3 regions of the Ensifer sp. ZNC0028 genome follow, and region 3 is predicted to be linked to each of the others. Evidence: riboswitches for the same ligand, from Rfam matches in the RefSeq annotation. Region 3 holds a riboswitch; each other region holds the start of a gene.
What was found. Region 3 has a riboswitch for cobalamin ahead of L981_RS04410 (ABC transporter substrate-binding protein). Riboswitches for the same ligand answer to the same signal wherever they lie in the genome.

Region 1 (7,480 bases), on a different contig from region 3:
ATCGCTTCAACCAGTCATTGCGCGCGGTCAGATTAGAAGACTGTAACACAAGATTGGATTTCGGCGACCGTTTGGGTGTAGTTGGCCTTCACTAAAGAGTGATTTTTCCGGGTCATGCATGAGCCCGGATGCCGACCGGGAAAGGCGGGATGCAGCAGCGAAGCGAAAATACCGAGCGATTTCAGATCGATCGATTGCAGCAGGCGGCGTTCGGCTATTTCCTCGAACATTCCGATCCGGTCACTGGGCTGATCGCCGACACCGCGTTGCCGGGCGCGCCAGCGAGTATCGCCGCGACCGGCTTCGGCCTTTCCTGCTATCCGGTCGGCGTCGAGCGCGGCTGGCTTTCGCGCGGCGATGCGGCGCGGCGCGTGGTGGCGACCCTGCGCTTCCTTGCCCAAAGCCCGCAGTCCCGCCACCGGCAGGCGACCGGCTATCGCGGCTTCTACTACCACTTCCTCGACATGCGGACCGGCGAGCGCGCCTGGCAGAGCGAGCTTTCAACGGTCGATACGGCGCTGTTGATCGCCGGCGTCCTGACCGCTTCCGCCTATTTCTGTCGGAACGACGCGGTCGAAGGCGAGATCCGCGAGCTTGCCGACCGGCTCTATGCTCGGGTCGATTGGCGCTGGGCGCTCAATCGCGGCGATACGCTGACGATGGGCTGGCGGCCGCCGGGGCGGTTTTTGAAACATCGCTGGCGGGGCTATAGCGAAGCGCTGCTGCTCTATGTGCTGGCACTCGGCGCGCCCGAACATGCGATCGAACCGGAGCATTATGCGGCCTATGCCGAGGGTCATGATTGGATCCCCGTCGAGGGCCGGCCGCACCTGCATGCAGCGCCGCTCTTCATCCATCTCTTCCCGCAGGCCTGGCTCGATCTGCGTGGGCTGGCCGACCGGCCGATGCGGGAGCGGGGAACGGACTATTTCGAAAATTCCCGGCGCGCCATCCAGTTGCAGCGGGACCATGCGCGCTCCAATCCCGGACACTTCGCCGGATATGGCGAGCACCTGTGGGGCCTCAGCGCCTGCCATGCGCCACGCGGCCGGCTGCGGCTTCGCGATGGGCGCCAGCAGCGGCTTTTCGGCTATGTGAACCGCGGCGCGCCCTACGGCCCTGATGATGGCACGCTCGTGCCCTGGGCGCCGCTTGCTTGCCTGCCGTTCGAGCCGGAGGCGGCGCAGGCCTCCCTCGTGCATATGGCGAAGAGTTATCCGGAACTTCTGAACGAGGGGCGCTTTCCCGGCGGCTTCAACCCAAGCCTTGATGGCGGCGGGCCGGAGGGCTGGATCGATGCGCGGGTCGTCGGTCTTGACCAGGGCCTCGTTGTCATGATGATCGAGAACTGGCGAAGCGGCCTTGTCTGGGCGCTGATGCGCAGCATACCGGCGATCCGCCGCGGCCTTGAGAGGGCGGGCTTTGACGGCGGCTGGCTGCAGGAGAGGGATGTCGCACGCGGGTAATCCGCCCGCATCCGGCACCTGAGGATGAGAATGGGCGACGGAGACGGCATGCGCTTGAACGACCACCAGCCGACAGCGGAGATCGCGGCGGCATTTGCGCTGCAGGCGCTGGCCGTGGCTGACCGTCTGCGTGCCCAGTTTCCGGAGGCTGCCGTCTCGCTCGGGCCGGCGGCCAGCGAATTCAGCGCGCCGGGCGACTTCTGGGCTGCGGGCAGCGCTGGCCTTGAGGAGGGGCTCGCCTATCAGGATTTCTTCGGGGTCGGGATGACCGACCGGATCCGCGCGGCGCATCTGATCGCCTTTTATAGCCGTCAGTTGAGCGTGGTCCTCGGCGCGTTCCATCTCGGCGCCGGGCTGCAGCCGGAGGTCGCCGGCATTCGTTTCGAGGATTGGGCGCGGCTTCACCGTGGTGCCGAAGTCGCGGGCAAACGCTATCATTTTCGCCTCCAGCCGCCGGCGATGGGGCGCAAGGGTGGAGAGGAGGGCGTCAGCGCTTTCGAACAGGGCTTCATCGCTCATCTGGCGCCCGTCATTGCAGTTCTCAAGGCACGGACAGGGCTCTCGAGCGGGGCGCAGTGGCGGCTCGCGGCGGATGCCCTTGCCGGCGCGTTCCTCGAAATCGGCCGCGCGATCGGGGATGAGGCGCGCGGCATGGCCGAGGCGCTGGCGATCGTCAAGCGGCCCGGCTCGCGGTTTTATTCTGATGAGCTTTGCTACGAGCAGATTTCGGCTGTCCATCCGGCAAGTGGTGAACACATTTCGCGCCAGTATCGGATCCGCTGCGGCTGCTGTCTCTATTTCAAGACGGAGGGCGGTAGCTTCTGCGACACCTGCGTCCTGCTGGAGCCGGAAGATCGCCGTGCGCGGCTGGCGGCGCATCTCATGCAAAACGGCGGGGCCTGAACCCCGCCGTCGCTTTGGTGACGATCCGTGATCGCCGATCACTGTGCCTTGACGAAGCGCTCGTTGATGAAGCCGGAGACGACGCCGAGCACGATCCAGAAGGCGAGCGTAGTGGCGAGTGCGGCCACCGCAAACTCTGCGCCGAGCACGGCCGGAACGTTGCTGGTGATGTCGAGCGGCTGCGGCGCACCGTAGACATGGGGCGCTGCGATCAGCACGAGGCCCGCGACCTTGGAGACGATCTCCTCGCGCAGGACGACGAGATAAAGGCCGACGGCCGAAAGCGCCACCGTTGCGAGCCACCAGGTCTGGCGGTCGCCGAGTTCGGCGGCCGGAAAGCCAGGCAGTTCCGGCGGCAGGCCGATCGCCGGCAGCATGTGCACGGCAAGCCAGCCGCAGGCGCCCCAGAGCGCGCCGTTCCGAAGCGTGATCGGATAGCCGATCACCAGGCTGACGCCGGCGAGCAGCAGGCCGAAGCCGGAACCGGTGACGAGGTTCGCGATCAGCGTGCCGGAGAAGCGGCTCATGCCGAACATGATGCCGCCTTCCTCGTGCTCGCCCTCATGGGCATAGGCGGGCGTGATCGGCGACAATGCGTCGAGCAAGGCGCTAAGCGGCGACACGGCCTTGAGCGACGAATGCTGGTCGTGGTTTTCCGCGGCGGGCTGTGCCGCACCCGGCTGGGCCGCGGGCTGTTCGGTGGGGGCCGGAGCCTCGCCTTCGAATTCTTCCGCATGCAGGATCAGCGGCGTGACGCGCAATTCCTGGGCGCCGGTCATGAAGACACCGGCAATCAATCCAGCCACGATCGCGGCCAGAAGCGTTCTGACAATCATCTTGAAATCCCTCGATAACGACAAAAGCCACGCGCTGCGGCGTGGTCCTTGAGTCTTCCCATTTTGCCTGTGCTGCGGATGGCTTTCGCACGCCGGAAAAACCGGGATGCACACAAGCCGACATCCGGCGCGGGCCGGATGCGTTCAGGTCCGCAGATTGTTCGATGCGGAACGTTGTTGACGTTCCGAGGCATCGGTCAGTGGCAGGGGAAGCCGTAGGAGTGGCGGGTGTCGTGCGCCGTGTCGTGCAGCACGGCCGAATTGGCAAGGCCGGCGCCGAAGACGAGGAATGCGCCGATGAAGAGCGCGATGACGCCAGCGGTCAGACGATCGCTGAGGGAGAGCGGGGTGCTCGAAATGGTAGACGTAGCCATGACAACCTCCGTGATGGCATCGGGAAATTCCCGGTTGGGCCCTATGCCCGCATCGAGTGGCAGGTTTCCTGGCTCACGGCGTTGGGCTCGATGCCCCCGGTCTGCCTCGCCTTCCCAGTTCGGCCGCCCTCTCGCGGCCTTTCCAGTGGCTTCTTCCGGATCGCTCCGGAATGGCAGATCGACGTCGCTCTACAGTCGCGGGGTCGGCCGTGATTTGAATGCCCAGAGTGGGTCCATCCGTCACGTTCCCGTTTACTCCCGAAACGCGTTCGCGTCCCGGGAACCAATCGATCCCAGATGATTAGGATTCTGTCATGGAGTTGTCAATTGAGCCTGCGCCGCGGCGCGGTCCATCCGCGACAAAATCCTTGATGGTCATGCGCTTGTAGGCCTCGACGATCTGGTCGCCCTCGGCCCGGTCGACCGAGACCGCAAGCCGCATGGTGCAGTCGCCGAGGTGCATGATCAGGAAGGCGGCGCTGTCGATTTCCTCGCGCGGCGTCGCCGGCACAAGCCGGGCCCACACATCGGCAAGCAGCTTTCCGCCGGCGCGGCTTTGCGCAAGGTCGATTTCGCGCAGCGCCTTGTCGGCCTGCATCGCCGACCAGATGTCGCGCATGACCGGCTCGGCGAGGAACATCTCGTAATAGATGTCAAACAAAAGCGAGAAGGCGTCGCGCAACTCGGCGATCGAGGTCACCTTGGCCAGTTCGGCCGCGATGCACTCGTTGCAGACCGCATTGTAGCGCTCGGCAAGCGTGCGCACGATCGCGGCCTTGTCGGGGAAGTACTGGTACAGAGAGCCGATTGAAATCCCAGCCTTTTCAGCGACTTCGCTCATGCGCATGGCGTCGCTGCCCTTTTCCTGGATGAGCGCCGTCGCGCAGGCAAGGATCTGCTCGACGCGCTCGCGACTGCGCTTCTGGCTCGGTGTCCGGCGCAGCGCAGGCTCGTCGTCGGCGGGAAGCGTGGCGGGGCTTGCATCTGGAATCATGAGTAATGCTCACATTTTGACTTGACTCCTAAAATACGAGGATTTATCACATTTGCAAATGTGAGAGATACTCATGTTTGTTGGTGGAACCTCAGGAGGAAACGATGTCTCAGAAAGTCACACTGGTTTTGGGCGGTACCGGCAAGACGGGGCGGCGGGTGGCCGAGCGCCTTCGGGAGCAGGGCGTCGCGGTGCGCATCGGTGCCCGTTCGGCGTCGCCTTCCTTCGATTGGACGGAAGAGACGACCTGGGCGCCGGTCCTTGAAAACGTCGATCGCATCTATGTCTGCTTCCAGCCGGATCTGGCGGTGCCGGGCTCCGTCGAGGTGATCGCCAAGTTCTCGAGCCTTGCGGTCAGCGCCGGCGTCAAGCGGCTGGTGCTGCTGTCGGGGCGTGGCGAGGACGAGGCGGAAGCGGCAGAGCGCGCGTTGCAGGCCTCCGGCGCCGACTGGACGGTCATCCGGGGCAGCTGGTTCTTCGAGAATTTCGACGAAGGCTTCCTCGCCGAGGGTGTCTTGAGCGGTTCCGTCTTCCTGCCCGTGGACACGGTGACCGAGCCTTTCATCAGCTGCGACGACATTGCCGACGTCGCTGTCGAAGCGCTTCTCGACGACCGCCATATCGGCAAGGTCTATTCGCTGACCGGCCCGCGGCTGATGACCTTTGCCGACGCCGTGGCCGAAATTGCCGCGGCAGCCAACCGCCCGATCTCCTATCAGGCCATCCCGATTGCCGACTTCGCGGCGCACTTGCAGGCCGACGGCGTGCCTGATGACTATGTCGAACTCATCCGCTATCTCTTCACCTCGGTGCTCGACGGGCGCAATTCAAACCTGACGTCCGATGTCGAGCATGTGCTTGGGCGGCGTCCGCGTGACTTTGCAGCCTACGCTCGGGAAACCGCAGCAACCGGTGTATGGAGTCTTGCCGCATGATCCCCCTGATCCCCGCTCTGGCGTTTGCCGCCGCGATCGGCTCCGGCCTGATGGCCGGACTGTTCTTCATCTTCTCGGTCTGCATCATGCAGGCCCTGTCGCGGCTGCCGCCGGAGCAGGGGATCGCTGCGATGAATGCGATCAATGTCGTGATCCAGAACCCGATCTTCCTCAGCGCCTTCATGGGCACGGCGCTGCTCGCCCTGGCGCTCATCGTCGTCGCCTTCCTCTCGGGCGGCGAGGGCCGGTGGTGGCTTGCCGCCGGCGGTGTCGCCTATGTCGTCGGCGTGCTGCTGGTGACCATCGTCTTCAACGTGCCGATGAACGATGCGCTCGCCGCCGCAGCGCCCGGCCAGGCGGCGACCGATCTCTGGCGTGAGCGCTATCTGACCGACTGGGTCTGGTGGAACCACGTGCGCAGCTTCGCGTCGATCGGCGCGCTGGCGTTCTTCATTCTCGGTTTCGCCCGTGCCTGACGAAAAGCGCCGGCAAGTGGATCCTTGCCGGCGCCTGCGCGCGTCCTGACCTCTGAACCCATCCCGCCGTCAGGGCTTGGGAATACGCGCGTCGTATTGCGCTTCAAGATCGGCAAACTTGCTCCAGAAGGCCGCCGGCTTTTCGCCTTCCAGCAGCGCGCGCAGAATGTCGAGATGCACGTGCCAGCCGGCGGAGAAGCTGGTCATGATGGCGCGGTCGGCGATGCGCTTGTGGGTGACGACGAGCAGCACCTTGTCGCCGCGGGGGCTGAGTTCGAAATGGACCTCCGAGGGCGTGCCGGTCTCTTCGTTCCAGGTGTAGGCCAGCAGCCGAGGCGGCTCCCAGGCGAGCACGTGACCGTAATTGCGCACCTCGCCGGCGTGCTCGGCATATTTCTGCGGTGGCCGGTCGTCTTCCGCTGTCAGTTCCGAGTGGCGGAAGACGTGCTCGACCTCGGCCCCTTCCTTCGACCCGATCGTTCCGGACGCCATCCAGAGGCGGCGCTTGCTCTCCTCCGTCAGATAGGACCAGACCCGCTCGATCGGGCCGGGAAGCAGGCGCTCGATGCGCACCGCGTCCGGTGCGACGACACGGCCGTAATCGGCGCCGGCAAAGGCTGTGGCAGACGAAGTCATGGCTTATCCTCCGGATCAGGTTGGTTGGTGGCGTCTTCGGCGAGAAGCAGCGCCTCGAGTACGTCGATGCGGGCGCGCCAGAAGGCTTCGTAGTGGCGCATCCACTCCATGCCTGCATGCATCGGCGCGGCATCGAGCCGGCACACATGCGTGCGACCTTTCACTTCGCGGCGCACCAGACCTGCTCCTTCCAGCACCTTGATGTGCTTCGATGCCGCGGCCAGCGAGATCGAGAACGGCGCCGCAAGCTCTCCCACCAGTCTTTCGCCCTGCGAGAGGTCCTGGAGCATGGCGCGCCGCGTCGGGTCCGAAAGCGCGTGAAACACGGCATCGAGATGTGCGTTCTGATATTCAACCATATTGTTGAATATCGTCTCGATGTACCTAATTGTCAACCGTTCGGTTGAATTTAAAAATATCGCGAAAAAAGACCGGGCCGCGGCGGGTCGTCGTGGATGCGCCGTCCCTTCCAGGCGGCAAGCGCATCGGCAAGGTCGTCGGTCGGCACCATCTGGGCAAACTGCTCGCTCTCGACCTGCAATCCCTCGGCGATCGACATGTTGAGGCCGCGGGTGACGGCAGTGATGATCGAGCGGACGGCGAGTGGTGAGTGCGCCATGATGCGCTTTGCCAGGTCACGGGCGGACGCGATCAGTTCGTCATGCGGGACGACGCGGTTGACGAGCCCCAACTCCAGCGCGCGATCGGCCGGGAAATCCTCGCCGGTCAAAAGCAGTTCCAGCGCGCGTTTGCGGCCGGCAAGCCGCGGCAGTCGCTGGGTGCCGCCGAAGGTCGGCGGCATGCCGAGCTTGATCTCCGGCTTGGCAAAGCGCGCCCGGTCGCTGGCAATCGCCAGATGC
Region 2 (7,480 bases), on a different contig from region 3:
GGAACAGCACCATGTTGAAGCCGACCGACTGCCAGATGCCGATGATCGACAGGCCATAGAGCACCGTGCCGGAGGCGCCGAGCCAGTTGGGGCCGGCAATGCCGAAAACGGCGAGGAAGGTGTTGATCGGGCCGATGGTCGGGTGGAACAGGAACTGCCAGACCGTGGCCATGGCAACGAGCAGCGAGGCGACCGGCAGGAAATAGACGGTCCGGAAAAAGGCTCGGCCCTTGGTTTCCGCCTCGATCAACATGGCGATCGCCAGCGAAAGCACGATCGATACCGGCGTGACGATCGCGGTGTAGACGGCGGTGTTCCAGAGCGAGCGAAGGAAGGTGCGATCGCCGAAGAGCTCGGCATAGTTCTCGAAACCGACGAAACGAAAGCTGCCGTAGCCGAGCTCGAAATCGGTGAAGCCGAGCACGATCACGGCAGCGGTCGGCAGCAGGATGAACAGGAAGAGCAGCGTGATGGCTGGCAGCGCCAGCAACCAGGCGATGCGGGCTTCGCGGCGATCGGGGTGAGACGCAGCACTCGCGGTTTCGAAGGTTGCGACACTAGCCATGGACCTTCTCCAGCGTCGCGGCGATAGCGATCGGCTCGGCTGCCACCCGGGTGCCCTCGCCGTCGAACAGCATCGCCCGTTCCGGCATGAACGCGACATCGACGGGCTGACCGATCGCGAGTGCTGCGGCTTCGGCGGGTGCTGACTTGGCGGTGATCACTTCGCCGATCGCATCGAGGCGAGCGTGGACGATCACCTCGGAGCCGAGAAACTCCATGCGCTCGACCCGCGCAGTCAGCCGGCCGGCGCCTGCCGCATGGAAGCGCACGAATTCCGGGCGGATCGCGAGCTTCACCGGTGCATCCGGCGCCTGCCCGCGGCTTGCCAGAAGCACGAGATCGCCGAAGCGCACAATGCTTGCGGTATCCGTGCGGGTTTCGAGTACGTTGATCTTCGGCTGACCAAGGAAGCGCGCAACCTCGATATGGGAGGGGTTGTCGTAGATCTCCTTCGGGCTCGCCAGTTGCAAGAGATTGCCGCCGATCATGACGGCGACGCGGTCGGCCATCGACAGCGCTTCGGACTGGTCGTGGGTGACATAGAGTGTCGGCACGCCGGCGCGGCGGTGCAGATCGACGATTTCGCCGCGGGCATGGACGCGCAGGTTGGCGTCGAGATTGGAGAGCGGCTCGTCCATCAAGAACACGGCCGGACGGCGCACCATGGCGCGGGCAAGCGCCACGCGCTGGCGCTGGCCGCCGGACATCTGCCCGGGCTTGCGGTCGAGCAGATGATCAATCTTCAGCGCTCCGGCCATCTCCTTGACCTGGCGCTGGATATCGCTGCGGATCTGCTTCTGCCCCGGCAGAAGATTGCCGACCATGGGCAGGCGCTGCATCGCCGTCAGGCGCCGCATGGCGAGCGGCACGGCAATGTTTTGACCTGCCGTCAGGTGCGGATAGAGCGCGTAGGACTGGAACACCATCGCCACGTTGCGATCGGCCGCCGCCATGCGCGCGACACTGCGGCCGCCGATGACGATCTCGCCGGCATTGCCGTGATCAAGGCCGGCGACGATGCGCAGAAGCGTGCTCTTGCCGCAGCCGGAAGGGCCGACGAGCGCAATGAACTCGCCGGCTTCCGCCTCCAGGCTGACGCCCTTCAGGATGGCGTTGCCGCCATAGGACTTGGTGATGCCATCCAGCGAAAGCACGCTCATTGCGCTGCCTCCACGCGAACCTTCTTCTTGGCGGCGAGCGGATAGACGTCCTCGACGATCGGGTCGAGCACGTGGCTCGTCAGACCCGGCACCGCGACGATTTCGCTGGTCACGCCGGCATCGGTGAACGCGTGCACGACGGCACCGACCAGCCGCTCGCCCGGCATCGGCCGTTCCAGCGTGTCGATGATAAAGGAGGTCGGCGGCGCCCAGACGAGCGACGTCCCTGCATGTTCGCCGGTCCAGGCCCAGTGCAGGTGACCGCTGGCATGCAACGCCACCTCGGCTTCGGCGAAAAGATCAAAGAGCCGCTGGCGCTGGCGGGGACGGATGCCCCAGTAGCCGGTGTCGCCTTCGGCCGGGGCGTCGACGAAGAGCGGCTTGTGGGCGAACACCGCCACCCGGCGGCCGTCGCGACCAAGCAGTTGTTCCTCCAGCCAGGCAAATTGCCTGTCTTCTTCCTCGTCCTCGAAGCCGATCAGCAGGCTGTTGAGGCCGAGCAGCCGCCAGTCGCCATGGTCGCGGCCCCAGTAGTCCGGACCGGCGAGACGGCGCCAGCGGGCAAGCCGGACGGGGTCTACAGGCTGGTGCGAGCCCGGCAGATGGCCGACATCGTGATTGCCGGGAACGATCGCGACCGGCATCGAGAGCTGGCCGATCAGATCGAGCGAGAAGGAGATATCGTCCTCGTGGTCGGCACCATCGATGGTGACATCGCCCGTGTGGATGACGAGATCGGGTTTTACCGCCTCGATCCAGGCGCGAACCGGTTCCCAATTGCCGTTGAAATGGCTTTTGGCGGGGCTGAGATGGGTGTCGCTGATCTGGACGATTTTCATGGAAACGGGCCTCCGACGATGGCTTGCGGTATCCGCGTCGGAGGGCTGTCTCTCCCCTTCTCTGCGGTTGGCCGCAGTCTTTAGGGAGCCGCCATGTCAGTTTGGTAACAGCCGTTCTCAGCTGATTTTCAGTTTCTCCATGAAAGCGTCATTTTCCGAAGCCCGGCCGGCGCGAACCGGCACGCGCGCACCGGATGTGTCTGCGTCTTCTTTCCCCAGACTCACCACTTTGCACCGAGCTCGCCCCGAATAGATGCCGGACAGGATTGCTCCATAACGGTCGCAAGCATCGCATTCGACGCGTCTGCTTCGGCGACGACCCAGTCGCGAAAGGCCTGGATCTTCTTCTGCCGCCTGGTGCTTTGCGGATAGACCAGCCAATAGGCGCGGCCGTCGCGCACCACATGCTCGAACGGCCGGATCAACCTGCCGCTCTTCAGTTCATCCATCAGGAAGGTCGAGACGGCAATCGCCATGCCGTGATCCGCCAGGATGGTGGCGACATCCATCGCCTGGACGTCGAAGATCAGCTCGGTACCGTTGCTCGCCGGCGGCTCGACGCCGGTTTCGATCATCCAGCGTCGCCACCAGTTGGCGTTGCCGAAACGCCGGATCCTCAAGACGTCGGCGGGCTCCTTGAGTTGATGTTTCTCCAGGAAGGACGGCGTACAGACCGGCACGTAATCGAGCGGAAACAAGGGAAAGACATCGTTACCCGGCCAGTCGCCGGCGCCGCTGCGCACCGCGAGATCGATGGCATCACGCTTGAAATCGATGAGTTCGGTCGACATGTGCACCCTGATGCTGATGTTCGGATGCGCGGTCTGGAAGGTGGCGAGCCGCTGGCCGAGCCAGCTCGAAACGACGGTCGGCAGCACCGAGATGTGCAGGTGATGTTCGGTCTTGTCGGCAATCTCCGAGAAGGCCGCCCCCAAAAGATCGATCGCTTCGGTTACCTTTGGCGCCAGCTGCCGCCCGGCACCGGTCAGCCGCACCTCGCGCGGAAGGCGGACAAAGAGCGGCGCGCCAATGCGGTCCTCCAACAACCGGATCTGGTAGCTGACGGCCGCCTGCGTCATGCCGAGCTCTTCGGCGGCGCGGGTGAAACTCAGGTGCCTGGCGGCGGCCTCGAAGGCGCGCACTGCACTCATAGGGGGAATCTTGCTCATGACGCTGAGATAAGCATTCTTTATGCCAGCATGCGAGAAATCGCTTTGCGCGAAACGGCAAAAAACCTCACTTTTTTCGCGAACACACGCCTTGTAGAGAAGTGAGGATAGCAATGCTTAGCGCAGTGCGATCAATGATTTACCATGTCCTGAATTGGGCCGACAGGACCCTCAGTGCTCCGGTCGCCATCGACGCGTTCAACGAGTTCCAGCTCCGGGATATCGGCCTGACGCGGGACCAGGAACATATCCGTGCGCGCGTCGGCGACACAGCGGATCCGTGGCACTGGCCGGAGGAGCCCGATCCCGATCCCGTGCCGGTGCAACCCGCAGCGAAAACAGTTTGCAGCGAAGGGCCGCGCATTGCCCGCGTCTCGCCCCGCGCCCTGGCTGGAGAAAATAAAGACATAAGCATTTCTTTATGCGATTGACGAGAAAGCGATTGCAGAGCATTGTCCCGGCATCGTGGTTCTGCGCCTCGCCATCCGGCGGGGCGGAGCTAAGAGGGAATTCGGTGCGGCGCTGACAAGCGCTAAGGCCGGAGCTGCCCCCGCAACTGTAGGCGGAGAGCGGCCGTTCGATGATGTCACTGAGGAAGACGCCTCGGGAAGACGGAACGGTCCGCGTTGACCCGCAAGCCAGGAGACCTGCCGCGATGAACAACGTCCACGGGCGGGGTGTCCGATGAGGCGCGTTGACGACGCGGGACCCTTCTCGCGTCGCGGATGCGTCGCATTCAAACCTTGCCCTTCAACCTTCGGGGTAAGGAAATGACCATCAAGACTGCCAATCTCGGCTTCCCGCGCATCGGCCGCCACCGCGAACTGAAACTCGCGCTTGAACGCTACTGGTCCGGCAAGATCAGCCGTGACGACCTTTTCGACGTCGGCCGCCGGCTTCGGGCCGAAAACTGGGCGGCGCAAAAGGCGCGCGGCATCGATATCCTCCCTTCGAACGATTTCTCGTTCTACGACCACGTGCTCGATACTGCCGTGCTCGTCGGTGCGGTCCCGGCCGCCTATGGCTGGAAGGGCGGTCCCGTCGATCTCGACACTTACTTTGCCATGGCGCGCGGCTCGACGGGTTCGCCCTGTGCTTCCGGTTGCACGCATGCGGGTGACGGCGGCAACGCCGCACTCGAGATGACCAAGTGGTTCGATACCAACTACCATTACATGGTGCCCGAATTCGAAGCGGATCAACGTTTTGCGCTGACGCATAACCGGCCGCTCGAAGCCTTTCTCGAAGCTGAAGCCCTGGGCTATCGAACCCGCCCGGTCCTACTTGGCCCGGTGACCTTCCTCAAGCTCGGCAAGGCGAAGGGCGGAGATTTCGATCCCCTCGACCTGATCGAGCGCCTGCTTCCCGTTTACGTCGAGCTGCTCACCGAACTTGCCGATGCCGGCGCCGACTGGGTTCAGATCGACGAGCCTAGTCTGGTGCTCGATCTTACCGACCGGGAAAGGCAGGCCCTGGACCTTGCCTATCATACGTTCCGGGCGAAAGTTCCCGGGCTTCGGATCATGCTTGCGACCTATTTCGGCGCGATCGGCGACAATATGGTGAGCGCCCTTGCGCTGCCGATCGCGGGCCTGCATGTCGATCTCGTGCGCGCGCCGCAGCAGATCGAGGTCCTCATCCAATCCGCTCCGGCTGACCGGGTGCTGTCGCTCGGCGTCATCGACGGCCGCAACGTCTGGAGGACGGATCTTGCCGGCCTGTTCAGCCGCCTGCAGCCGCTGGTCTCTGCCCATGGCTGCGACCGGATCGAGCTTGCGCCCTCGTGCTCGCTCCTGCATGTGCCCGTCGACCTCGACATGGAACGGGCGCTCGACCTGGAGCTTGCCTCGTGGCTCGCTTTCGCCGTGCAGAAGCTCGATGAATTAAGCCTTCTCGCCCGTGCCTTCGAGCCGGGGCTTGCCAGCCCGGAAAGGGTCTTTGCCGCCTCGAGCGAAGCGGCCAAGGCGCGTCTGACGTCGCTCAGGATCCATGATCCACTTGTTGCCGGGCGACTGAAGGCGCTGACGGCAGCCGACAGCGAGCGCCGGTCTCCCTTCCCAGCCCGTCGCGCGCTCCAGGCGGACGCGCTGCCGTTGCCGCTTTTTCCGACGACGACGATCGGCTCCTTCCCGCAGACGCCGGAGGTACGGCAGGCCCGTTCCCTGCATGCCAAGGGCGAACTCAGCTATGTCGACTACACCGCCTATCTGCGCCGGGAGACCGAGCAGGCGGTGCGCTGGCAGGAAGAGATCGGCATCGACGTGCTGGTACACGGCGAGTTCGAGCGTAACGACATGGTGCAGTATTTCGGCGAGCAGCTGTCGGGCTACGCCTTTACCCGAAGTGGCTGGGTACAGAGCTACGGTTCGCGCTACGTGCGCCCGCCGATCATCTTCGGCGACGTTTCCCGGCCAAACCCGATGACGGTCGAATGGGCGGCCTTTGCGCAGTCACTGACCGATCGACCGGTCAAGGGCATGCTGACGGGTCCGGTCACCATGCTGCAATGGTCCTTCGTGCGCGACGACCTGCCGCGGTCGGTGGTGTGCCGGCAGATCGCGCTGGCGCTCAGCGACGAAGTCAGGGACCTCGAGGCATCGGGCATCGCCATCATCCAGATCGACGAGCCGGCGCTGCGCGAGGGCCTGCCGCTCAGGGCCGCCGACCGCAAGGCCTATCTCGACTGGGCGGTGGAGTGCTTCCGCCTCAGCGCCGCCGGCGTCGGCGACGCCACCCAGATCCACACCCACATGTGCTATTCGGAGTTCAACGACATCATGCCGGCGATCGCGGCGATGGATGCCGACGTGATTTCGATCGAGACGTCGCGATCGAAGATGGAACTGCTCGGCGCGTTCACCGGAAGGGCCTATCCGAACGAGATCGGCCCGGGCGTCTACGATATCCATTCGCCGCGCGTACCGGCGGTGGATGAAATGGTGCACCTCATCGAGCGCGCGACCGAGGGGCTGACGCCGGCGCAGATCTGGGTCAACCCGGATTGCGGGCTGAAGACCCGGCGCTGGGAGGAAACCCGGCCAGCACTTGTCAACATGGTGGCGGCGGCGCGCGCCCTGCGCCAGGCCTTCGCGGATGATCCCTACAAGGCGCTTCGCGCATGACGGGCCACACGGAAGCGGCGTCGGGGGAAACCCCGGCGCCACAGACCCTCGTCGATATCGTCTTTCCCGGCGACACCAATCATCACGGCACCCTCTTTGGGGGTGCCGCATTGGCGCTGATGGACAGGATCGCCTTCATCGTTGCCACCCGCCACGGCCGCATACCCTTCGTCACCGCCTCCTGCGACCGGATCGATTTTCGCGCACCCGCCCGCATCGGCCAGATCGTCAGTTTCTCTGGCCGCCCGGTGCGCGTCGGGCGACGCTCGATGGTCGTCGACGTCGAGATGGTGGCCGAAAACCTTGCGACCGGCGGCCGCGATCTTTGCTCACGCGGACGGTTCACCATGGTTGGGATGCCGCAGGACAAAGGTGCCGACTGGCGCCTTCCGCCGCTCGCCGAGCCCGCGCCGGTGGTGCCCGAGGCGGTGGTGCCCGCGGCGGATTTCGTCGGCATGACCGACATCGTTTTTCCGGGCCAGACCAACAGCGCCGGCGCGCTCTTCGGCGGCGATGCACTCGCCCAGATGACGAAGGCGGCCTTCGTCGCCGCGACCCGACTGACCGGCAAAGCGATGGTGCTCGCCTCCTGCAGTAGCGATTTCAAGCGGCGTGTCGCCGCCGGA
Region 3 (7,480 bases):
AGCACGCGCAGCGGCTTCACGCCAAGGGTGGCGCGGATCGGTTCCTGCCAGGCGGAAAACTCGGCTTCAGACAGGATGCCGTGGCCGAAAGCGAGATCGAAGGTCCTCGCGCGCTCCGACCAGTAGCTGCGGATCGCTTCCTTCAGATGAAAATTCGCGCGCCCTGCCCCTTCTTCGGTGTCGTTCGTCACTTTCCGAAACCGTTCCTGGCAAGGATCTCGTCAAACCGCTTGCGCGCCCGGGCCGGAACCTTGGCCGCCGCAAAGCCTGTGTCGACCTTCGCGTCGCCGACACGGATCACTATCACCATTCCCATCGCAAAATGGGGCGAGCACTTGATCCCGTAGAACCCCTCCGCGTCGAGCGTGACCTCGATCTCCTCGTTGATCCCGCCCTTGAAACCAGCGGTACCTTCGGGAACCATGCCGTCGACCGTCGCCGCGTTGTGGCCGCTGGTGGCAGCGATGAATTTCACCGTGTCGCCGGGGGCGATCTGGAGGAAGTCTGGCTCATAGACCATCGGTCCCGAAGCGTTACGGTTGAGCATCTTCACCTCGTGCATTTCGGCTTGGGCGAACTGGAAAGCGGTGAGAAACAGGGACAATCCGAGGAGAAGCGCGCGCATGTAAATCCTTGCTAGGCTGAATGAAAGCGGAAGATGGAGGTTCCGTCCTCGGGGTCGACGACGATGCTCGCACGAACACCGAAGACGGCGGCGATCCGTTCGACGGTCAGGACTTCACGCGGCGGCCCCAGCGCCACCAGCCGGCCGGCGGACATCATGCCGACGCGGTCGCAGCCAAAGGCCTGGTTGAGATCGTGTAAGGCGACGACGGAGGTTATCGGCAGGTCAGCCACCAGCTTCAGGATCGAAAGCTGGTGCTGGATATCCAGGTGATTTGTCGGCTCGTCGAGCAACAGGACCTGCGGCTGTTGCGCCAAGGCCCGCGCCAGGTGAACCCGCTGGCGTTCCCCGCCGGAAAGTGTTGCCCACGAACGGTTTTCGAAGCCCGCCATATCGGTATCGTCGAGCGCTTGCCTGACGATCCGGTCGTCTTCCGCCGACCAGGGCTGCAGCGGCGTGAGCCAGGGCGTGCGGCCAAGTTCAACCGCATCGCGAACCGAGATCGCTTCCGTCGTCTCGGCTTGCTGCTCGAGGAAGGCGATCAACTGGGCAGCCTGGCGGCGTGGCATGGCGTGCAGCATCTGCCCGTTGATCCGCACCTCGCCCGACGTCGACCGGACGATGCCGGCCAGCAGCCGCATCAAGGTCGATTTGCCGGAGCCGTTGGGGCCGACAAGGCCGAGTGTCTCTCCCTGCCGCACGGCGAGATCGACATGGGAAACGATCGCCTTGCCGCGGACGGACCAGCCGAGATCGCGTGCTTCCAGGATCATGATCGGTGCCTCCCGCGGATAAGGATCAGGGCAAAGGCCGGTGCCCCAACCAGGGCGGTGATCACGCCGATCGGCAGCACCTGGCCAGGAACGATCGTCCGCGACAGGATATCCGCCGCGATCAGAAAGACCGCCCCGATGAGGGCGGTTGCCGGGCCGAGCCGGCCATGACGCACACCAACGAGGAAACGGGCCGCATGCGGTATCACGAGCCCGACGAAGCCGATGGAGCCGACGATGCTGACCATCACGGCCGTCACCAGCGCGGTAAGGCCGATCAGCACCACCTGGACGGCCCGCACGGGTACGCCGAGCGACGCGGCGGATTCCGCCCCGAAGGAAAAGGCGTCGAGCGCGCGGGCATACCAGATGCAGGCGCCGAGCCCGACAAGGGCCACGGGCACGGCCAGCCAGACGTCCGGCCACCGCGCACCGCTGAGGTTGCCGAGCAGCCAGAACATGATGCCCCGCGCCTGCTCCGCATTGGCCGACTTGGTGATGATGAAAGAGGTCAGCGCGTTGAACAGTTGCGATCCGGCGATGCCGGCAAGCACGATCTGCCCTGTTCCGCGCAGAGTGACCCCGCCACCGGCGGCACGGGCGAGGATCGCCACCATGAGGAAAGCCGTCACGGCGCCGACAAAGGCGCCGAGCGACATCGAGACCGCGCCAGCCCCGAGGCCGGCGACGGTAACGGCCACGGCGCCGGTCGAGGCGCCGGCGGAGATGCCGAGAAGATAGGGATCCGCCAGGGCGTTGCGCAGGAGGGACTGGAGCACCATGCCCGAAACCGCGAGGCCCGCCCCGCAGCAGGCGGCAACGATCGCCCGCGGCAGGCGGTAGTTCCAGATGATCCCGACATCGATGGGATCGAGCCCATAGGTCGCGCCGAAAATCTTGTTCCCCAAGGTCTGGAGAACCGTCAAGACGGGTATCGGCGTTTCACCGATGCAGGTTCCGGCAAGAACGGTGGCAAACAGAGCCAATGTCCCCGTGGCTGCCCGGCCAAGCCGGGAAGCAGGGGCGCGCCGCGAGAGGCCGGTCTTCACTTCGCCAACCCGAAATCCTTAAGCGCAGCGGAGAGAACTTCAATACCGGCGACCGTTCTGATCGTGGCGTCCATCGCGTGCGCATCCATGACGACGATGCGGTTGTTCTTCACCGCATCCATCTGGCTGGCAACCGGATCGGTCTTCAGGAACTCGATCTTCTTCAGGTAGTCGTCGGCCGGAAAGCGCCGGCGATCCATCTTGGCGATGACGATCATGGTGGGGTTGGCCTTGGCGATCGTTTCCCAACCGACGACCGGCCATTCTTCGTCCGAGCCGACCACGTTGCGGATGCCGAGCTTATCCATCATGTAGGCAGGCGCTCCCTTCCGGCCGACCACATAGGGATCGATGTCCATCTCCGCGCTGGAGAACCAGAAGGCCGCAGACACATCCTTCAAATTGAGCGCCTTGGCCTGCTCAATGGCGTTGGCCTCACGCTTGGCGAGTTCTGCGACGAATGCCTCGCCTTTGTCTTGAACATCGAAGATCTGCGCGAGTTCACGCACGCCCTGATGGATGCTGGCAGTCGAGAAGAGCGCGCTTCGCGTGCCGTCCACACCCACCGAGTTGTCCTTGGCGACGCAGTCGGCCGGAAGGACATAGGTCGGAATTCCTACTTCGTGGAACTGGGTTCGGGTCGCAACGATCCCTTCGGGGCCGACGTGCCAGACGAACTGCACGGCGACGAGCCCCGGCTTCTTGGCGACGACGCTTTCAAAGCTCGGGTCGTTGTCCGCCAGGCGCGGAACCTTGGCATTGACCTCGGCAAATTCCGGCAGCACGTCATTGAACCAGACCGACGTGCCCGTAACCTTGTCGCCGAGGCCGAGCGAATAGAGAACCTCGGTTGCCGCCTGCCCGACGGTCGCCGAGGTCGCCGGCGCCTTGTCGAAGGTGATCGTCTCGCCGCAATTGTCCAGGGTCAGCGGATAGGCGGTGGGTTCGGCAGCAGCGGCGGTGGCGAAGAAGGCGAAGCCAGAGGCGGCAAGCAGGAAACGCGAAGCGGTCATGGCACATTGTCTCCGATCTGTTGATCGCGCGGATCGGAGGGGACGAGCCAGGACGCAATGATCGAACCGATGTTCAAGAGAACATCGACAGCCGGCACTTGTGGCGCGACCAACGACATCGACAACCTCCCCGGACACCCCGCCCGGCTTGTTCAGTTACAGGTGTCGGTAGGTCTCCTGACTGGCGGGTCTTGGCTCCCTCTCGGCCTTCCCGGACCATCGCCCAGTGGCATTTTCGAGAGAGGACTGGCCGCCTACAGTTGCGGGGGCAGTTTCGTTTCGCGGCGAGCCGCGGCGAATTCCCTGTTATTTCCTTTCGGAAACCGACGAGAATTCCCTACTCAACGAACGAGTGGAGCGCAAGCATGAAAGCGACGCTTTCGAAACACTTGCCAGGAAAGGTAGAAATTCTTTCGCGTCTCGTAATTTCACTAAATATCACTCCCCTCAAATAGGCAGAACATTGTCGATTGTCGGAAAACTATACACAAATGAATACTGTTTAAGTGATCCGTAATTCACACTATCTTCAGATTTACCCTTCGAGATCGGTCTTCAGCCTGTCGAGAATGGTCACGGCATGGGCGGCATAGTCGCTGATCCAGCGGTCGTAAATGTGCTTGATCGGCAGCGCATTGAGATAATTCCAGCGCTCGCGTCCTGCCCAGCTGACGATGATCAGCTCGGCGTCCTCCAGCACCTTCAGATGCTGCATCACGGTGCAGCGATCCATGTCTGAAAAGGCCGCGCAGAGCATGCCCGTGGCCTGCGCCTCGCCCTTGAGACAATCGAGCATCGCCCGCCTGCGCGGGTGAGCCAACGCCTTGAAAACCAGATCTTCGTCCTGCTTGCTTGACATGTTATGTTTTTGCAACATATTGAAACTGGACGCAACGGAGACGGCGCCGATGAGACCTGTTTGCGAGCTTTCGCGAGAACTGCAACCGAGCCTGACGGCTGGATGCCGTCGATCGGAGTCAGCTTTGCACCGACACCTCCAAGCAAACCGCGGAAAAGGGAGATGATTGAGAATGCTGCCTAAAATCGCTTCAATGGATGAGTGGCAAGTCGCACTCGAACAACAGATTGCCAGGGAGAAGGCACTTACCCGCGCACGCGATGAAGTGAGTGCCGCGCGCCGACGCTTGCCGATGGTCAGGATCGACAAGGACTATTCGTTCGAGGGGCCCGAAGGCACGGTAAGCCTCGCCGACCTCTTCGACGGACGGCGACAACTGATCGTCTATCACTTCATGTTCGCGCCCGGATGGAAGGCGGGCTGCGACGGCTGCTCCTGGGTCGTGGACGCGATGACCCATCCGGCGCATCTCAACGCACGCGATACGTCCATCGTGCTGATTTCGCGCGCGCCGCTGGAGACGCTGCAGAAATACCAGGCCCGGATGCAGTGGCAGCACCCAGTCTGGTACTCGTCCATGGCGAGCGACTTCAACCACGACATGGGAGCCACGGTCGCCGATCCGGATGACCCGACAAGGACCAGCGAGCGCCATGGCGTCAGCGTCTTCCTCAGGGACGGCGATCATATCTACCGCACCTATTTCAACGGTGCGCGTGGCGTCGAGTATCTCGGCAGCATGTGGACCTATCTGGATCTGACGCCCTACGGTCGCCAGGAAACATGGGAAGCCTCTCCCGCGGGATGGCCGCAGACAGAACCCTATGTCTGGAACCGGCGGCACGACGAATACGGGACCGAACCGGCTTTTTGATTTTCCGCGGCGGCGAACATGGAATTGTCGAGCCGCCGTTCCTACGTCTTGTCTGGCCGATCGCCAGACCTGCGTCATTGTCGCGCGCCCGAATAGGGATCGCGGCAATGGTGAAGGGATGCCGCCGGCCCGGCAGGGAGCGCCGAACGTGGGGATGGATCGCGCTTCTAAGAGGCGCGCCGATGGGGGCGGCAATCGATGGGAAACGAGACGCAAGACCGCAAGGACGGTCCGGCACCGAGCGGCAAGAAGTTTTGGCGGCGACGCGGCGTTCGGATTGCATCGATCATGTTGGCCGCCCTGCTTCTCCTGGTGGTCGCGCCGCTTGCCGTCATTCTCTACCCAACGCTGAAGACCTATCCCCGGAGCGACTTTCCGGCCGCAGCCTCGCAACTGGAACGCAACAGGCAGGACCTTGCCCATCTGCGGCGCCTGATCGAGGTTGACCGAAGCTTTTCGCCAGCCGCCCAGGCAGCGTTTACGGGCTCCCTTGATGCGATCGAACAACGGGCCGGCGATCTCGACCGCGCTGGCCTGGCGATGGCGGCTGCAAAGGCGGTCGCGCTCGCCGACAATGGGCACACCAGTGTCGTCGGGCTTGTCGGTGGTCACAGTTTCAATGCGGTTCCCGTCCGGCTCGGCTGGTTTGCCGAAGGCCTGTTCGTGATCGCAGCGACAGGCGAGCAATCGCACCTTCTGGGCGGAGAGATCCTTGAGGTGAATGGACGGGCGACGGAGGCCGTTGTCGATGCGCTGCGGCCCCATTTCGGCGGACCCGCCAATCTCGGCAGGGAATTCGTCCCGAATGTCGCAATTTCGCCGGAACTGCTCCATGCCGCCGGCCTTGCCGAAAGCCCGCAGGAAAGCGCCTATCTCATCCGTCTTAAGGATGGAAACGTCGCGCAAATCCCTCTTCTTGCCACGCCCGGCGCGCCGGAACCGTTAACCGCCCATGTCTGGCCACGACGCGATTTCAGTCCCCTGTCGCAGACCGGTCGCGACGTCGGGTGGCGGCACGTGCTCGACGACGTCACGCTGCCGGCCTATCTCACGCGCCCCGACGCCAATTATTGGCACCACTACCCCTTGCCCGATCTGCTCTATGTCCAGATCAACCGCATCAGGGATGCCACGCCGGAAGGCCTTTCGCAGGGGCTCGCCAAGATGCTGGATGAAGCGGAGAAAAAGCCCATACGCAATGCAGTCGTCGATCTGCGGTTCAACAATGGCGGTAACTACGAATTGACCGCCGATTTCTCGCAAAGGCTCCCGGCCATCCTGCCGCCTGACGGACGACTGTTTGTGCTGACCAGCGCAAATACCTTTTCGGCGGCGATCAGCACGGCGGCGCGCCTGAGGCATTTCGGCGGCACGCGCACGGTGCTTGTCGGCGAGCCGATGGGAGACCGGCTGCAGTTCTGGGGTGAAGGCGGCCGCACGGTTTTGCCGAACTCGAAGATCAATATCCGCTATTCGACGGCCTATCACGACTGGGAACACGGATGCAGCCTGTCGGAGATCAGGACCTGTTTCCTCCTGAATTACGCCTATGACGTTCCGGCAGGCCCGCTTCAGCCGGACATCCCGCGCTCGACGAGCTTTGCCGACTATGCCGCCGGCACCGACCCTGCAATGGCCGCAGTCATGCAGGTCCTCATGGTGGGCAACGCCGATTGAGGTGCCGCTTGGAAGCAAGCCCGGCCCGGCCATTCCGGTCGGCGGCGGATTCGCGCTGCGGCGACGCTTTACATTTTTTCGCCCGGTAGCTCGCTGGCTTGTTTGACCCAGTCCAGAAACTGCGCCTCGTCGAGTTCGTCGGCCTCATAGATGTCGAGATAGCGCACATCCGGCTGTTTCGACGTGCCGGGCGGCATGGGGCTAAACTGCGCGCCACGGAAGAAAGCGACCTTCACGTATTTCGTCATGCAGTGAAAGCCGAGGAACCAGACATCCTTTTCCATGCCATAAAAGGGAGAGTTCCACTTGACCGCCTTTTCGACACCGGGAACGGCCTCAACGATCAGCCGGTCAAGACGTTTGCCCAGATCGCTTTTCCATCCCGGCATCGCAGCGATGTATTGCTGTATCGGGGCGTCTCCATAGCCCTTGGCGATCTGCGGGTTGCCGCCGGTCAGGAGGACGACGCCATCGGCCGACTTTGTCGGCGGAGTCTTGCGTCCGCTCGTTGCCCTTGGCGCAGCGGAAGCAGCTTTCGATGCGTTCTTTCCGACTTTCTTCTCAGACATGCGCGGACCTCGACTGTTCCGTCAGTTCGTCGCGGGTCGGA

Region 1: linked by a shared signal. The riboswitch ahead of L981_RS28560 (CbtB-domain containing protein) and the one ahead of L981_RS04410 (ABC transporter substrate-binding protein) in region 3 are both predicted to bind cobalamin.
Region 2: linked by a shared signal. The riboswitch ahead of metE (5-methyltetrahydropteroyltriglutamate--homocysteine S-methyltransferase) and the one ahead of L981_RS04410 (ABC transporter substrate-binding protein) in region 3 are both predicted to bind cobalamin.

The regions. Positions count from the first base shown of each region.
Region 1 is NZ_JTLA01000135.1:4,766-12,245, forward strand. Features, by position in the region: gene L981_RS28540 (DUF1194 domain-containing protein) at 1-2, opposite strand, end outside; gene L981_RS28545 (glucoamylase family protein) at 150-1,466, shown strand; gene L981_RS28550 (ferric iron reductase) at 1,515-2,369, shown strand; gene L981_RS28555 (CbtA family protein) at 2,408-3,205, opposite strand; gene L981_RS28560 (CbtB-domain containing protein) at 3,403-3,579, opposite strand; cobalamin riboswitch at 3,620-3,882, opposite strand; gene L981_RS28565 (TetR/AcrR family transcriptional regulator) at 3,881-4,573, opposite strand; gene L981_RS28570 (NAD(P)H-binding protein) at 4,678-5,508, shown strand; gene L981_RS28575 (DUF1772 domain-containing protein) at 5,505-5,984, shown strand; gene L981_RS28580 (SRPBCC family protein) at 6,054-6,620, opposite strand; gene L981_RS28585 (helix-turn-helix transcriptional regulator) at 6,617-6,979, opposite strand; gene L981_RS28590 (crotonase/enoyl-CoA hydratase family protein) at 7,030-7,480, opposite strand, start outside.
Region 2 is NZ_JTLA01000107.1:29,149-36,628, reverse strand. Features, by position in the region: gene L981_RS24860 (carbohydrate ABC transporter permease) at 1-565, opposite strand, end outside; gene L981_RS24855 (ABC transporter ATP-binding protein) at 558-1,724, opposite strand; gene L981_RS24850 (metallophosphoesterase) at 1,721-2,563, opposite strand; gene L981_RS24845 (LysR substrate-binding domain-containing protein) at 2,785-3,714, opposite strand; gene L981_RS24840 (hypothetical protein) at 3,867-4,163, shown strand; cobalamin riboswitch at 4,182-4,402, shown strand; gene metE (5-methyltetrahydropteroyltriglutamate--homocysteine S-methyltransferase) at 4,503-6,854, shown strand; gene L981_RS24830 (acyl-CoA thioesterase) at 6,851-7,480, shown strand, end outside.
Region 3 is NZ_JTLA01000015.1:88,229-95,708, forward strand. Features, by position in the region: gene L981_RS04390 (class I SAM-dependent methyltransferase) at 1-191, opposite strand, end outside; gene L981_RS04395 (pseudoazurin) at 188-625, opposite strand; gene L981_RS04400 (ABC transporter ATP-binding protein) at 637-1,398, opposite strand; gene L981_RS04405 (iron ABC transporter permease) at 1,395-2,447, opposite strand; gene L981_RS04410 (ABC transporter substrate-binding protein) at 2,444-3,460, opposite strand; cobalamin riboswitch at 3,610-3,803, opposite strand; gene L981_RS04415 (helix-turn-helix transcriptional regulator) at 3,996-4,319, opposite strand; gene L981_RS04420 (DUF899 domain-containing protein) at 4,492-5,193, shown strand; gene L981_RS04425 (hypothetical protein) at 5,482-6,870, shown strand; gene L981_RS04430 (DUF1801 domain-containing protein) at 6,939-7,439, opposite strand.